4 regions of the Methylobacterium sp. 1A genome follow, and region 1 is predicted to be linked to each of the others. Evidence: riboswitches for the same ligand, from Rfam matches in the RefSeq annotation. Region 1 holds a riboswitch; each other region holds the start of a gene.
What was found. A riboswitch is a leader RNA that binds a small molecule or an ion and turns the genes downstream of it on or off. The one in region 1 is predicted to bind cobalamin.

Region 1 (4,022 bases):
GTCCGACCCGACGCTTCGGCGTCGAGTGGACAAACCGCTATGCGGTCACGCCGTGGCTCTCGCTGGAGGGCGATCTCACGATTACCAACGCCCGGTTCTCGGACTACGATCCGGTCGGCAACCGGGTGCCGGAAGCCCCCACGACCATCGCTTCGGCGGGCGTGATCTTCGGCGAGCCACTCGGCTGGTTCGGGTCGTTGCGGTTCCGCTATTTCGGCCCGCGCCCGCTGATCGAGGACAACTCGATCCGTTCGCGCCCGACGGCGCTCCTTAACGGCCGGGTCGGCTACAACTTCGAGAACGGCATCAGCGTCTCGTTGGACGTACTGAACCTGACGAACAGCAAGTCCGACCAGATCACCTACGCCTACGTATCCCGCCTGCCTGGCGAGCCGGCCGAGGGGCTAATCGACCGCGTCTTTCACCCTGTCGAGCCCACGGCCGTGCGCCTCACCATCGCCGGGCGGTTCTGATGCGTCGTCATCGACCCGACAACATCGCGAACGCCTCCGCGAAGCGCGTAACACCGGTTTCGGTCGGTGATGGCGCCCGACCCAAACGAAGCGGTGACGCCGGACGCAGAGCCTCGATGGCTCGCGCGCATCGCTACGTCGTCGGCATGATGCCCCTGCTGGAAGCCATCATGCGAGACCAGGGGCGCTCCGCCCAGGCCGTCGCGACTGAACTGACGCGACGCGCCGTGCAAAAGCCGCGCGGCGGGGTGATCTGGACATCGGCGGACGCGCAGAGGCTCCTGCGCCGCTCAAGCATTGGCCGGGAGATGCATCGACACGGTGGTCAGGCGGGCGACGGGATCCCGCCAAGCCGCCGCGGCGTGGCAAGGTCGGACGGATAGGGGATGGAAAAAAGGGATGGTCCAATCGAAGGGTACGGCGCCCGGCGTCGTCCGGCGCCGTATCGGTCTGCTCTACCTCGTCCTGATCGCGGCCAACATCGCGGTGTGGTCCTGGGCCTACGGCCTGTTCGCGGGGCAGCCGGCCCTGCTCTCGACCGCGCTGCTGGCCTACGTCTTCGGGCTGCGTCACGCGGTCGATCCCGACCACATCGCCGCCATCGACAATGTCACGCGCAAGCTGATGCAGGCGGGCCAGAGGCCGGTCTCGGTCGGCTTCTGGTTCGCGCTCGGACACTCCACCGTCGTGGTGGTGGCAGCGGCCGCGGTTGCGCTGGCCTCGACCACCCTGATCACGGCCTCGGAAGGCTACCGGGAACTCGGCGGCCTGATCGGCACCGGCGTCTCGGCCGCCTTCCTCATCATCATCGGCATCGTGAACCTCGTTGTCTTGGTGGGCGTCTGGCGCGCGTTTCGACAGGTTAGGCGCACCGGCCGCTACGTCGAGGCTGACCTCGACATGCTGCTCGCCAACCAAGGCGTTCTCGCCCGGATCCTCCGGCCGCTGTTCCGCCTCGTAACGCGCTCATGGCACATGTACCCGCTGGGTCTGCTGTTCGCGCTCGGCTTCGACACCGCCACGGAGGTGAGCCTCTTCGGACTGTCGGCCGCCCAGGCGAGCCAAGGCACCGACATCTGGACGATCCTGGTCTTCCCGGCGCTGTTTACAGCAGGGATGACGCTGGTCGACGCGACCGATGGCGTGCTGATGCTCGGCGCCTACAGCTGGGCCTATGTCCAGCCGATGCGGAAGCTGTTCTACAACCTCACCATCACCCTGGTGTCGGTGGCGGTCGCGCTGGTGGTCGGCACGCTGGAGGCGCTGAACCTCCTGGCGGGCAAACTCAACCTCCAGGGCTGGTTCTGGCAGCGGGTCGCCGCAATCAACGACCATTTCGGCGTGATGGGCTTCGGCATCGTGGGCCTATTCGCGGCGGCGTGGCTCCTGTCGTTCCTTATCTATCGCCTCGGTGGGTTCGACCGTGTCGAGGTTAGACCGGCAGATGCCCCCTGACCGCTCAAGCCTAACAACCAGGACAACGGTCGATCCGTCCCGGACGCCACAAATCTGAACAACTTGTTTCCACACGTTGACGGATAGACACACCGCAGCCTAGCTTGAGCGTGACGGTTCCCCTCGGGGATCAAAAGGGAACGCGGTGAGGCCACGCCCGTGAGGGCTCGGCCGATGCCGCGGCTGCCCCCGCAACTGTAAGCGGCGAGTCCTTCATCACGACGTCACTGGGCGGCCTCGCCCGGGAAGACGATGAGAGGGCGACGACCCGCGAGCCAGGAGACCTGCCGTCAGCCGTGGTCACACGCGGAGCTTGCCGGGCGGGGTGTCCTGGGAGGTGTCGCGGCGTCGTGGTTCCCTTGCGGACGCGACTGCCGAGGCCTCGTTCGCGGTGACGTGCCACAGCCGTCCCCCGAGGCCGTCCCGTGTCCTATCCCGTTCCCACCGCGCTTCGGCGTAGCCTGGCGCTGTCCTGCGCCGCATCCGCGCTGCTCGTCTCCATTCCCGCCCGCGCGCAGCAGGTCGCCGCGCCCTTCGCCGATGCTCAGGGAGGCACGCAGGCCGCGGTCTCGCTGTCCGAGATCTCCGTCTCTTCCACCGGCGTGCCTACGCCGATCGCCAACACGGGTTCTAGCGTCACCGTCCTCACCGACCGCCTGCTTCAGGAGCAGCAGCGCCGGACGGTGCCGGATGCCCTGCAGCAGGTGCCGGGCCTCAACGTCGTGCAGACCGGCGGCGCCGGCGGCCAGACCTCGGTCTTCGTCCGCGGCACCAACTCGAACCACGTGAAGGTCCAGATCGACGGCATCGACGTCAACGACCCCTCGACCCCGAACCGCTCCTTCGATTTCAGCCAGCTGCAGACCTACGACCTCTCGCGGATCGAAGTGCTGCGCGGGCCCCAGAGCGGCCTCTACGGGGCCGACGCCATCGGCGGCGTCATCTCCGTCGTGACCAAGCGCGGCGAGGGCCCGGCCCGGGCGACGGCGACGGTCGAGGGCGGCTCGTTCGGCACGTTCAACCAGTTCGGCAACATCTCCGGCTCGGAGGGGATCTTCGACTACTCGGTTTCGGTCGGCCACATCCGGCAATCCGCCGTCCAGGTCACGCCGTTCGAATTGCTGCCTCGCGGGGTGCCGTTGCGGACCGCCTTCACCGACATCAAGACGGTCTCGACCAAGCTCGGGGCGCAACTCACCGACGAGTTCCGTCTCAACTACGTCCTGCGCTTCTCCGATAGCGCGTATCTAGATCAGGCCGACGGCGGCTTCCCGTACGCGCCGCTGCCGTACCGTAACCTCAACGACCAGCAGCAACTGATTATGAGGGGCGAGGCCGAGTGGACGCCGGTGCCGGGCTTCCACAATGTCTTCGGCGCGAACTACTCCAAGTTCGACCGCCTGTTCGCCGGCCCGCTCGACCCGCTAGCGCCGCCGACGCCCACCACCTACCTCGGTGAACGAACCCGGTTCGATTACCGCGGCGACTGGCAATTCTCACCCGGCAACCTCGTGCTGTTCGGTGCCCAGCGCGAGGATGAGCGCTTCGAGACGACCGGCATCGACCGGTCCAACGGCAACACCGCCGGCTTCGCCGAGCTTCAGACGATGCCCTTCGCGGGCGCCGCGCTGGTCGCCAACATCCGGCGCGACGCGAACGACCAGTTCGGCGGCGCGACCACTTACCGGGTGGCGCCGAGCTACATCGTGCCCGTCACTGGGACCCGCCTGAAGGGCAGCGTCGGCACCGGTTTCAAGCCGCCGACCCTAAGCCAGCTCTATCAGGACTATCCGGGCTTCCGCTTCTTCGGGAACCCGAACCTGCGGCCCGAGGAGAGCTTCGGATTCGACGGCGGCTTCGAGCAGCCGCTGTTCGACGGCTTCATGACCGTGGGCGCAACCTACTATCAGACCGACTTCAAAAACCTGATCCAGACGGCCTACTACCCGACCTTCTCCACCAACGTGAACGTCGGCCGTGCAACTGCCTACGGCACCGAGAGCTTCGTCGCCCTGCGCTTCAACGAGTTCTGGAGCGGGCGGCTCGACTGGACCACCACGGTGACGAAGGACGAGATCGTCCACCAGGAGCTGC
Region 2 (4,022 bases), 900 kb from region 1:
GAATGCGGGCGATCACGCCCTTGCGGAACGCCTCCGGACGCTCGCGCCAGGGCACGATGCCGTCCGGGGTCGCCGCGTAGGCCGCGAGCCCGCCGAGGATGATCTCGGCCGAGGCGGCGGGATCCATGTCGCCGTAGACGTAGGTCCAGCGGTCGGCCGCGGCGACCGCCACGGTGCAGGGCCGCTTGCAGACCGACAGGCACTCCACCGCCTCGACCCGCAGGTCCGGCGTGGCGCCGCTCCGCGCCCGGAGCGCCTCCAGCAGGCGGGCCCCGGCGCGGGGCCCGTCGGGGTCGTCGTCCGGCCGGCGGCAGGTGGTGCAGACGTAGAGAACGGTCTCAGGCACGGGCCGCTCCCCGATCCGCGCCGCGGGCGAAGGCCTGCCACGCCCAGCCGAGCCCCAGCCCGATCAGGATCCAGAACACGAAGCTGATGGCGAGCGACCGCGCGGCGAATTGCGCGGCGAGCGCCGCCGGAAGTTCGGACGCGGCCTCGGGCGCCTGCGGGGCGCCGACGACGTGCGGCGCGATGATCAGGACGAGCCCCCCGAGGATCGTGATCAGCGCGCGGCGGATCGTGATCAGGTAGAGCCCCATGCCGGTCGCCGCGGCGGTCATCACCCACCACGCCTGGCGCGTCGCGAGCGGGGCCGCCGCGCTGCCGGGCAATTCCGGCGGCAGGCCGAGGCCCGGCGCGAGGGCGACGCTGGCGAAGCCCGCCACCGCGAAGGCGAGGCCGACCTGCGGCGTGGGCTCGCGGCCGCAGGCGAGCATCACCGCGCCGAGCAGCAGCGCGTAGCCGACGCCGCCCACGAGGGTCGCGAGCCCGGTGAAGGCCATCCGCGGCAGGCCGGGCGCGGGCTGCCATTCCGGCGCGGCGTCGGGGGCGGCGTGGTCGTGCCCGGCATGAGCCAGCACGATCGGGAACGCCTTGATCGGGAGCGCCTTGGCAGCCCGGTTCGGCGCCTCCTGCTGCTCGTAGCGCTCGGCCGCGACGATCAGCGGCGAGGTCAGCGTGAGTTCGAGGCCCGTCACGATGGCAGCCGCGAAGAAGCCGGCGGCGAGGGCCGCCGACAGGAGCCGGATGATCATCCCTGGTCCGGGGAGGTCAGTGGCAGGGGAAGTTCTGGGTGTGCCGGAAATCGTGCGCCGCGTTGTGGAGCGCGATCGCCGGCGAGAAACCCGCCATGAACAGCAGGCCGAGGCCCAGCACGGCCGCGAGCGCGACGGCGATGGGGCGCTCCGACGCGCGGGTGCCGGCGGCGACGGGGGCGAGGGTTTGCGTCGTCATCAGAAGCGTCTCCAGCCGCCCCACCGGCGGCATTGCGGGATCCTGTCGCGACGGCAGGTCTCCTGGCTCGCGGCTCGGCGCGCCCACCGCCTTCCCGGATCGCTCCGGTGGCGCATGGCGGGCGCTCGCCGCTCACAGTTGCGGGGGCAGCCGCGGAATCGGGGCCTCAAACCCCTCACCGCATTCCCTTTTCACCCCGTCTCCGGGGCACCGTCGCCCGGCCGTTGTAGACGCATGGCCGCCGGGACACAACGGAGGGGCGCCGGATCGCGGCCGTTTCCCGCGCCCGCCCCGCGATCGGGGCGGGCTTGACGGCCGCGCCCCGGAGCGGGCACCGCCGCACCCGATACCCGCCCGGCCCCGGCGCGGGCGCTGAACTCCCGGAGACCCGATGGCCCCGACAGACGATCCGACCCCGGTTCTCGTCGATCTCGCGGCCGGCCGTGAGCCGCGGATCGTCTCCGATGCGGGCACGGGAACGACGTGGCTCGAGGTCGACCTCGGCGGCCGCTTCCCGATCCATTCCGTCGCCCTGCGGCCGGGGGAGGGGGCGGTTCCCGCGGAGCCCGGCGACGTCGCGGTGGCGGTCTCGCAGGACGGCGTGACGTGGGCCGAGCCGGGCTTCGCCGGCTGGACCGCGACCCCGGACGCCCTCGTCGCCGCGATCGTCCCCGACGAGCGGGCCTGGGCGCGCGCGGTCCGGATCGCCGCGCCCGAACCGGCCCGGATCGCCGGCATCGGCATCCGCGCCGACGAGGCCGCGGTCGACCTGATCGCGCTGCGGGCGATGCTCGACCTCGACGTGACGCTCCTGAACGAGAAGCCCGGCGCCAACGTCTACGTCACCTACGCGCTCCAGTCGGCGCCCGACCGCGCCAGCCACGCCCTGGTCGGCCTGGCGCTGTTCGAGAACGGCGCCTTCGGCAACTGCCTCGTCCAGTACATCATCGCGGTGTCCATCGCGAAGGCGCTCAACCTGAAGTACATCAAGGTGCCCAAGGTTGACCGCAGCAAGGTGATCTTCCTGACCGAGCGGCTGACCTGCGACGGCATCACCTTCATCCCGCCGGACGAGCCGCTGCCGTCGGACGGCTACTTCCTGTCGGGCCTGTATTTCGACCCGACGCAGTTCGAGCGCGTGACCGCGCTGCGGGGGCCGACGGATTCGCGCGCGATCGTGCAGAGCGTGATCCGGCCGCTGTTCAACGGCCTGCCGAAGAGCTTCCCGGTGAAGCCCCACGACCAACTCCTGATCCACATCCGGTCGGGCGACATCTTCAGCACCTGGGTCGATCCGCACTATCCGCAGCCGCCCTTCGCGTTCTACCGGATGGTCATCGACCGGCTCCTGGCCGAGGGTCGGATCCGCTCGGTCAAGCTCGTCTTCGAGAACAGGCTGAACCCGGTCATCGCCGAGGTGGAGGCGTACGCCGAGCGGCGCGGACTGCCGGTGGAGATCCAGAGCGAGTCGCTGATCTCCGACGTCGCGGCGCTGGTGAACGGCCGCTACCTCGTCTTCGGGCTGGGGACCTTCGGGCCGGGGATCTGCCACCTCTCGGACCACGTCGAGCAGGTCTTCTACTTCGCGTCGAACTGGCCGCAGGGCTTCCAGTCGATCCCCACCATCGGGAAAGTGGTCGAGGTCCGCGATCTCGAGGGCCGCTACATGAAGGTCGGCGAGTGGCAGAACACCGACGCGCAGCGCCGGACGATGGTGGATTACCCGGCCGAGGCCCTCGCCTTCGACGACGCGTGACCGGCGCGGCGGGCCGGAGGCGCTACGGCGCGGTCCTGAGATGTTCGGCGGGGGCTCCGGCCGGACGGGTCGAGCCGGCGTCGCGCACCTTCAGGGCGTCCGTGTACATCCGCTCCACGTCCGTCCGGAAGGCGGCGCGCGAATCCGGACGCGTGTAGAACATGTGCCCGCCCGGATAGACCGCGAGGCTCAGGCGGCCGGCGGCGTAGGCGGGGACCTGCGCCAGCAGGAGCTTCGAGGCGAAGTAGGGCGTCACCAGGTCGGTGAAGCCGTGCGCCACGAGGACGCGCAGGTGCCCGTCGAGCGCCAGATCGCCCTTCAGGTTCGACAGGACCTCGGGCGCCTGCCGGCCCGAGCCCCAGCTCCAGCCGCGATTGACGGCGTTGTTCAGGAGCTCGTAGCGCATGTTGGTCACCGGCCATTTCAGCGTCCGCGCGTAGAGGTCGAGCATCGCGCTCGTCAGCGGTGCCTGGAGGGCGGTGAGCTGGGGATCCTCGAAGCTCGACTGGGCGGCGTCCGGGTTCGGGTCCCAGCCGGTGATGCCGGTGTCGTAGGCGCTGGTCACGCGGCCCTCGGCGCGGTCGATCTCGCGCTGGACGCTCCGGGTCGCGAGGCGCGCCGCCTGGGCACGCACCAGGGCGGGGTCGAGACCGACGAGGGGCGCGACCTTCTCGGTCATCCGGGCGACGGCGGCCGTGTCGCTCGGCCCCTTGAGCAGGTCGCTCAGGTACGGGCCCGAGGCGTAGGCCTCCGCGTCGCCGAGCAGGGTTGGCGTCGGCACCGTGCCGGCCCGCTCGAGCGCGCCCGCCGCCAGCGAGGGCAGCTTCAGCACGTAGCCCCACGGGTTGGCCCGCGGCGTCTCCAGCCACGCGAAATCGAGCACCGGCGAGAGCAGCACCATGCCGGACAGGCCGACGCCGATCTCCTCCTGGAGCTTCTCGGCGATCAGCGGGCCGCGGAAGCCGCCGTAGCTCTC
Region 3 (4,022 bases), 1.5 Mb from region 1:
CTCGGTAAGACCACGCGTGACCGGCAGCCCGACAGCCTGGCTCGCGACCGTCGACCCGCGCGGGTCACGTGCGAGGTAGGTGACGGCCAGCACCTGGTCGCGGTCCGCCAGCCGCAGGACGAGCTCGTCAGCGCAAAGGTTCATCGAGACCACACGCACGGGTGCCGCCGCCGCACCACTGGCTACGGCGGACATGACTGCCACGAGGGCGAGCGTGAGGCGCGACCTCATCCGCGACCTCAGAACGATGTCACGCGGACGCCGCCGTAGACGGCGAGCCCCGGACCCTGGAAACCGGTCGGGTTCTGGTAGCGCTGGTCGAACAGGTTATCGATCCGCCCGAACACTGTCAGGGTCTCGCTCCAGGCGTAGTTGACCGACAGGTTCACCAGCGTGAAGCCGGGGGCCTTCAGGCGGGGCACGGAGAAGTCCCTGTTTCCGTCCACGAACGACCCCAGCACGATGAGCGTGCCGGTCATGGTCAGGCCCGGCATCAGGTTCCAAATCGCGGTCGCGCTGACCTTGTTGCGGGGCCGACGCAGCAGCTCCTGGTGGGCGATCTCGTCCTTCGTCACCGTGGTGGTCCAGTCCAGCCGCCCGCTCCAGAACTCGTTGAAACGCAGGGCGATGAAGCTCTCGGTGCCGTAGGCGGTCGCACGGCCGACGTTCACGTTGGTCGAGAAAGTCGGGTAGTAGGCCGTCTGGATCAGGTTCTTGAAGTCGGTCTGATAGTAGGTCGCACCCACGGTCACGAACCCGTCGAACAGCGGCTGCTCGAAGCCGCCGTCGAATCCGAAGCTCTCCTCGGGCCGCAGGTTCGGGTTCCCGAAGAAGCGGAAGCCCGGATAGTCCTGATAGAGCTGGCTTAGGGTCGGCGGCTTGAAACCGGTGCCGACGCTGCCCTTCAGGCGGGTCCCAGTGCCGGGCACGATGTAGCTCGGCGCCACCCGGAAGGTGGTCGCGCCGCCGAACTGGTCGTTCGCGTCGTGCCGGATGTTGGCGACCAGCGCGGCGCCCGCGAAGGGCGTCGTCTGAAGCTCGGCGAAACCGGCGGTGTTGCCGTTGGACCGGTCGATGCCGGTCGTCTCGAAGCGCTCATCCTCGCGCTGGGCACCGAACAGCACGAGGTTGCCGGGTGAGAATTGCCAGTCGCCGCGGTAATCGAACCGGGTTCGTTCACCGAGGTAGGTGGTGGGCGTCGGCGGCGCTAGCGGGTCGAGCGGGCCGGCGAACAGGCGGTCGAACTTGGAGTAGTTCGCGCCGAAGACATTGTGGAAGCCCGGCACCGGCGTCCACTCGGCCTCGCCCCTCATAATCAGTTGCTGCTGGTCGTTGAGGTTACGGTACGGCAGCGGCGCGTACGGGAAGCCGCCGTCGGCCTGATCTAGATACGCGCTATCGGAGAAGCGCAGGACGTAGTTGAGACGGAACTCGTCGGTGAGTTGCGCCCCGAGCTTGGTCGAGACCGTCTTGATGTCGGTGAAGGCGGTCCGCAGCGGCACGCCGCGGGGCAGTAGCTCAAACGGGGTGATCTGGACGGCGGATTGACGGATGTGGCCGACCGACACCGAGTAGTCGAAGATCCCCTCCGAGCCCGAGATGTTGCCGAATTGGTTGAAGGTGCCGAACGAGCCGCCCTCAACGGTCGCCGTTGCCCGTGCCGGCCCTTCGCCACGCTTGGTCACAACGGAGATGACGCCGCCGATGGCGTCGGCTCCGTAGAGGCCACTCTGCGGCCCGCGCAACACCTCGATCCGCGAAAGGTCGTAGGTCTGCAACTGGCTGAAGTCGAAGGCGCGGTTCGGGGTCGAGGGGTCGTTGACGTCGATGCCGTCGATCTGGACCTTCACGTGGTTCGAGTTGGTGCCGCGGATGAAGACCGAAGTCTGACCGCCTGCGCCGCCGGTCTGCACGACGTTGAGGCCGGGCACCTGCTGGAGGGCATCCGGCACCGTCCGGCGCTGCTGCTCCTGCAGCAGGCGGTCGGTGAGCACGGTGACACTCGATCCTGTGTTGGCAATCGGCGTCGGCACGCCGGTAGCCGACACGGAGATCTCGGACAGGGAGACCGCGGCCTGCGCGCCTCCCTGGGCATCGGCGAACGGCGCAGCGACCTGCTGCGCGAGGGCGGGGGCGGAGACGAGCAGCGCGGATACGGCGCAGGACAGGGCTAGGCTGCGCCGAAGCGCGGACGGGACGGAACAGGACACGGGACGGCCTCGGGGGACGGCTGTGGCACGTCACCGCGAACGAGGCCTCGGCGGCCGCGTCCTCAAGGGAACCACGGCGCCGCGACACCTCCCAGGACACCCCGCCCGGCAAGCTCCGCGTGTGACCACGGCTGACGGCAGGTCTCCTGGCTCGCGGGTCGTCGCCCTCTCATCGTCTTCCCGGGCGAGGCCGCCCAGTGACGTCGTGATGAAGGACTCGCCGCTTACAGTTGCGGGGGCAGCCGCGGCATCAGCCGAGCCCTCACGGGCGTGGCCTCACCGCGTTCCCTTTTGATCCCCGAGGGGAACCGTCCCGCTCAAGCTAGGCTGTGGCTCATCGATCCGTCAATCCTCGGAGCAACGTTGTCCCGGCGTCTGCTGTCGGAGGGGCTGTGCAGGGGCGAGCGCCGGGCTGATCGTCATAAGATGTGGTTTCTGTCTTTCCGCTTCCTCACGACAGATGCATTGAAGCGGACATAGCGGGGGGACCGACCACGACGCGTTGCAGACGAATGACCTCTTTCCCGGTAGGACATCCCGCATGACGGAACACACGAGCCTCCCCGTGCGGCGTGCCGATCATGTCGGCTTCGCGGTCGCCTGCCTCGACGAAGCCCTTCGGTTCTGGATCGACGGGCTCGGCGCGCGACTTGTGCGGACGGGGGAGATGGGGGGCGAGTTTCTCGGTCAGGTGACCGGGGCGCATGGGGCGAAGGTGCGCATGGCGCTCGTTTCGCTCGCGGATCAAACGATCGAACTTCTGGAGTATCAGGGTCCGGAGCGACCGAGCGCGCCGGCCAAGCCGTTCGATCCTGGCTTCGCGCATCTGGCCCTTATCGTCGATGACCTCGACGCGCTGCTGGTGCGGATCGCTGCCTACGGTTGGAAGGCGCAAGGCATTCCGCAGCCGATTGCGAGCGGTGCGCGGGTTGGAACGCGGGTGATCTACGCCGTTGGCCCTGACGGCGCGACAATCGAGTTCATGCAGCCGCCGGCTTCTGTCCAAGATCTCTGATGCCGGCGGGCGGGGAACCGCTTGCCATCCCGATCCGAAGTCGACGGAGGCCCGGCGAACGACCGCCTCGGTTCGGAACCAGTCCGTCGCATAGCCAAGCCGATGGGTTCGACTTCAGAGGTACTTGAGCCAAGCGATGTCGCGTCGCGATGCCTTGAGGCGGGAGAACCAGGCCGTCGGGAAGTAGAGGGGCGGAATCAGCGCCGCGTACCACACCAGAACCCACGCGTAATTGCCGACACCGAACACGGTGCCTTGGGTCACGCCCCAGATCGCGAACGCGCCGTGGTAGAGCAGCCGCAGAACCGTCAGGTGAAACACGTAGAAGAAGAGCGGCGCGCCGCCGAACACCGCCAGCGCTGTGACCACCGGGCGGTCGCCCATGCGTTCCAGCGCGACGAGCAATAGCGCCCCGATCCCGAGCGTTAGCAGCAGGAACAGCAGCGAGGGCGGATACTTCGTCAGCGCGAAGAAGCTCATCGCGGTCCGCAGGGCGTCCTCGTCGACGACGAACCACGGTTTGTCCCCGTAGCCGTTCGCCAGGCGTAGCACCGCGAAGGCGACCAGCATCGTGATGCCGATGGCCGCAAATCGGCGCTTGCGCGTCCGTGGGGCGACGCCGGGCAAGAACCACGGGCCGATGGCATAGCCGAGAGCGATGACGCCGATCCAGGGAAGCACCGGGTAGGTCGTCTTGGCCACTAGACCGAATGGGAGCGCGATGACGTCGCGCTGGTGCAGCATTGCCCAGGCGACGAAGAAGGGATCATCGGGCCGGAGTTGGATCGGGTCGAGGA
Region 4 (4,022 bases), 1.5 Mb from region 1:
GAGGCGATACGGCCGGTCGTGCCCGATGCCTCTGTCGCCGCCTCCAGCGTGCCCGGACGCACGCCCATCAGAACCGCGCCGTCATGCTGACGGTCACCCGCCGGGGCTCGCCGACGCCGACCCAGAAGGCGTTGTAGGAGCGCTCGTAGTAGGTCTCGTCGAAGATGTTATCGACGTTGAGCCCGAACCGCAGGTTCTCGTAGCGGTAGTAGGCCAGGGCGTCGGTCAACACGTAGCCCGGGAGCCGGAACCCCTCGTTGCCGCTGTCCCCAAGGCGCGAGCCGACAGCCCGGACGCCGCCACCGAACCCGAAGCCCTTCCAGTCGCCGGCCTGGACTTCGTAGACGCCGAGCAGGCTGCCCGAGTGGCGCGGAATGTTGAGGAGCGGCGAGCCAACCCTGAGAACCTCGTCGCGGGTCACCGCCGCGTCGATGAACGCATAGCCGCCGATAACCCGGAACTCGGGTGTAACCTGTCCGACGAAGCTCAGGTCGAAGCCCTGGCTACGCACGGCGCCGGCGGCAATCTGGAAGAAGAAGTCCCTCGGGTCGGTCGTGAGGACGTTCTCCTTCTCGATGTGGAACGCCGCGCCGGTCACGCTCAGGCCGGTGAAGAGATCGAGCTTGACGCCGGCCTCGTAGCCGAAGCCGGTCTCGGGGGCGAAGGGACGGGTCGCGATGTCGAAGCCGGTGTTGGGCCGGAACGAGGCCGCCACGTTGCCGTAGAACGAGAGGAAGGTGAGCGGCTGGTAGACGAGACCTGCACGCGGTGAGAAGCCGGTCCGGTCCTGCTCCGCGCGCTCGTTGCCGACCTTGTCGCGGAAGGTCTGGTTATAGAAGTCGGTCCGGTTGCCGAGGAGCAGCTTCCATTCCGGGCTGAGCGCGATCTGGTCCTGGACGTAGACGGCGGTGTTGCCGACGTTCTCGCTCGCGCTGTAGCGCCGGGTGAAGGGCGCCTTGGGCTGGCCGTAGACCGGGTTGAACAGGTCGAGGGCGAAGGGGTCGAGCCGCGGCGTCGAGCGCAGCAGGTTCTCGGTGCTGTTGTAGCGCTCGTACTCCAGGCCGAGCAGCACGGTGTGGGCGAACGGCCCGGTGTCGAAATGCCCAACGAGCTCGGCCTGCCCGATGGCCACGCCCCATGTGAAGTCGTGCCGGCGGAACTCGCGCAGCAGGGTGCGGCCGTCGTCGAGAAGGCCGGTCGCGCCGGTCTGCAGGCCGGTCAGGCTGCCGGTGTTGAAGTGGCCGGCGACCCTGAGCTGCCAGTCGGCATTGAAGGCGTGATCGAGGCGGATCTGCAGGATCCCGGCTTCTGACACCGAGTTGTCGCCCGGCTCACCGAAGAAGCGCGAGCGCGGTACGAGGCCCAGGCGGTTGTTCACTGCGACCGTCCCGCGGTCGAAGGTCTGGCGGTTGCGGAGGTATTGCGCCTCGACGGTCAACTTGGTGTCCGGGCTGATCAGCCAGCTCACCACGGGCGCAGCTAGGACGCGGTCGCCGTCGACGAAATCGCGGAAGCTGTCCTGCCTCGCGAGCGCGCCGTTGAAGCGGTAGAGGACGGTGCCCTCCTCGTTCAGTGGCCCGCCGGCGTCGACGGTGGTGCGCGCTGTTCCGAAGCTCCCGAACAGCGTGCCCATCTCGACGAAGGGCAAGGCCACGGGCTGCTTGGTCAGGATGTTGATGGTGCCGCCGGGGTCGCTGCGCCCATAGAGTGCCCCGCTCGGTCCTTTGAGCACCTCGATGGACTGAACGTTCTGGGTGTCCGGCGCGCCGTTGTAACCGCGGGCAATGTTGAAGCCGTTGAAGAAGATGTCCTGGGTGGCGAAGCCGCGCACAGAGTAGAGCGCGAGGTTCTGGGCGCCGAAATCGTTCTGCTTGCCGACTCCCGGCACGTAATCCAAGGCGCGCTCGACGCGCGTGGCGGCGGTGTCCCGCAGGACCTCCTGGGGCACGACGTCGACCTGCTGGGGCAGAGAGAGCCGCGGCGTCACGGTCTTGGTCCCGCTGTAGAGATCCTTGACCTGGTAGGTGGGGGCCGAGGTGTAGCTGCCCTCGACCGAGAGCGGGTCGAGAACGACCGAAGCCGGGGCTGCGTCGGCTCGTGGGCCTTGGGCAGTCGCTGGGGGCACACCAAGGGAGACGAGCGCCAAAGATGTGACGGATGCGCGAAGCCGCCATTGCGAAGCGGGATGGGACACGGGCCTAGGACCTCGGGACGGCAGTGGCACGTCACCGCGAACGAGGCCTGGGCGACCACCTCACGAGGCGGCGCTTCGACACCCGCCAGGACACCCCGCCCGACGCGTTTCGCGTGTGACCACGGCTGACGGCAGGTCTCCTGGCTCACGGGTCGTCGCCCTCGCACCGTCTTCCCGGGGCGACCCAGTGACATGGTGGTGAAGGGCTCGCCGCTTACAGTTGCGGGGACAGCCGTGGCTTCAGGCTTACACCCTCACCGCGTTCCCTTTTGATCCCCGAGGGGAACCGTCACGGCCCAGCTACAGCCTCACGGACTCGTGAGTCAACGCGAACGTCCCGATAGCTCTGCCTTGATGCCGCTGTCGGATCTCGGCCATTTCCTGCCAGAGGTCGAACGACCGCTTTTTGAGTTTGATACTTTGAAGCAGACTGGCCGAAAACCACCCATGCCAGTCGTACGGATAGCTCACGTAGTATCTCGAATTTAGCGCGCCCCTACACCATCCCGGAATGCATGGAGACTATGACCTGCACCAATTGGCGGAAGCGTAGAGGTATTGGATCGCGGACTTGATCCTTGGAGAGGCCCTCTCAACCGTCGCCGGAAACGAGCTTCTGCGCGCGGTCTTCCCGAAGATGCGGACAAGCACCGCCCCAAAGGCATCGAGGTGACGCTGACGGCATCCTCCCGCGTTAGGTCGATCCAAGGCGTGAACACGTCATCCGCCCATTCGGTGACGTCGCGGCCCAAGCCTGAAGTCCCGGGCGCCTTCTGCCGGCTTCAGGCCCGCGGGCCATCCGCTCGTCGCCTAGTGAGGTGCCGGCACCCGGGCGTGAGCCGTCGCCAGCCAGCTGCGCAGCGCGTCCGGATTGATCCACCCTGCCTCCATGGCCGCGGCAGCCAGCATGACGAACACCACTACCCAAACCACTGCCGTCGTTCGGCCTTCGGTGCGCCGATAGGCAGCCATGGCCCCGGCGAGCGGGCCGTCGGCCAGCGCTTCATAATCGGTGTCGTCGAGAAAGCCATAGAGCTTGGTGCGCCACGCTGCCCTAGACGCCTCGACAACGCCGAGGAACCGGCGGTTCGTCGAGACCGACACGGCGTAGGAGATGCCGACATACGCCGCTACGACGGCGTACAGACCGGCGAAGCCGGCCCCTCCGGCCCCTCCGCCTTTCGCGGCGTCGATGGCGAGCCGGACCACGAGCGCGCCGATCGCCACGGCCACGTCTCGCCAAACGGCCGCGGATAGGTCGCGGGACTGCTGAAGGAGCTTCTGTACCTCGTCGGACAGCGTCTTGCGCAGATCGGACAAGGCCTTCAACGTGTCCTTGCTGCCGGCGCGTAGGTGCGCCTTGTACAGAAGCCGGGCTGAGTCCAGGGCCGGCCCGACCCGCTTCGGCAGCCCCGCCCGGAAGCTCTCCCCCGCGGTCCACTCCCGCGACAGCTCGGCAGACAGGAAGGTATGCCGCACCTCGACGTCGGTACCCTCCAGGTAAACCCAGGCCGCGGCGGCCTGCTGCGCATCGAACCCATCCGCGCCGAGACCGCCGTCCCCCAGCATGAGCTTGCGCGGCGGCTGGCCGGCGAGCATCGCCATGGGCGTGGCGCCGTCGCGGTAGAGCTCGTTCGGCAGCGACAGGGCGATCATCGTTCCGGCTGCCTCCCGCCACGCCGGTTCGGCGGGACCCTCGACCCTTGCGGCTCCGGCCACGTAGGGCTCGATCCGGGGAGGCGCCATCTGGTCGGGGGATTGGCTGCGGACGACCCGCCTAGGTCCGGCCTCCGGGCGGGGTTCCGGCACCGGGGCGACCGCCGGGGCT

Region 2: it holds a riboswitch for cobalamin, as region 1 does, so the genes downstream of both, ACX9MN_RS08015 (CbtB domain-containing protein) here and ACX9MN_RS12415 (TonB-dependent receptor plug domain-containing protein) in region 1, are expected to answer to the same signal.
Region 3: it holds a riboswitch for cobalamin, as region 1 does, so the genes downstream of both, ACX9MN_RS19205 (TonB-dependent receptor plug domain-containing protein) here and ACX9MN_RS12415 (TonB-dependent receptor plug domain-containing protein) in region 1, are expected to answer to the same signal.
Region 4: it holds a riboswitch for cobalamin, as region 1 does, so the genes downstream of both, ACX9MN_RS19220 (TonB-dependent siderophore receptor) here and ACX9MN_RS12415 (TonB-dependent receptor plug domain-containing protein) in region 1, are expected to answer to the same signal.

What each region holds. Positions count from the first base shown of each region.
Region 1 covers NZ_JBYQVE010000001.1:2,523,738-2,527,759, forward strand. Annotated here, with positions in the region: gene ACX9MN_RS12405 (TonB-dependent receptor) at 1-473, shown strand, start outside; gene ACX9MN_RS12410 (HoxN/HupN/NixA family nickel/cobalt transporter) at 873-1,928, shown strand; cobalamin riboswitch at 2,026-2,234, shown strand; gene ACX9MN_RS12415 (TonB-dependent receptor plug domain-containing protein) at 2,354-4,022, shown strand, end outside.
Region 2 covers NZ_JBYQVE010000001.1:1,628,370-1,632,391, forward strand. Annotated here, with positions in the region: gene ACX9MN_RS08005 (DUF1636 domain-containing protein) at 1-346, opposite strand, end outside; gene ACX9MN_RS08010 (CbtA family protein) at 339-1,091, opposite strand; gene ACX9MN_RS08015 (CbtB domain-containing protein) at 1,108-1,290, opposite strand; cobalamin riboswitch at 1,326-1,520, opposite strand; gene ACX9MN_RS08020 (discoidin domain-containing protein) at 1,682-3,046, shown strand; gene ACX9MN_RS08025 (S10 family peptidase) at 3,069-4,022, opposite strand, start outside.
Region 3 covers NZ_JBYQVE010000001.1:3,984,599-3,988,620, forward strand. Annotated here, with positions in the region: gene ACX9MN_RS19200 (ABC transporter substrate-binding protein) at 1-231, opposite strand, end outside; gene ACX9MN_RS19205 (TonB-dependent receptor plug domain-containing protein) at 240-2,210, opposite strand; cobalamin riboswitch at 2,330-2,538, opposite strand; gene ACX9MN_RS19210 (VOC family protein) at 2,752-3,225, shown strand; gene ACX9MN_RS19215 (acetyltransferase domain-containing protein) at 3,340-4,022, opposite strand, start outside.
Region 4 covers NZ_JBYQVE010000001.1:3,989,052-3,993,073, forward strand. Annotated here, with positions in the region: gene ACX9MN_RS19215 (acetyltransferase domain-containing protein) at 1-68, opposite strand, end outside; gene ACX9MN_RS19220 (TonB-dependent siderophore receptor) at 68-2,125, opposite strand; cobalamin riboswitch at 2,308-2,500, opposite strand; gene ACX9MN_RS19225 (hypothetical protein) at 3,005-4,022, opposite strand, start outside.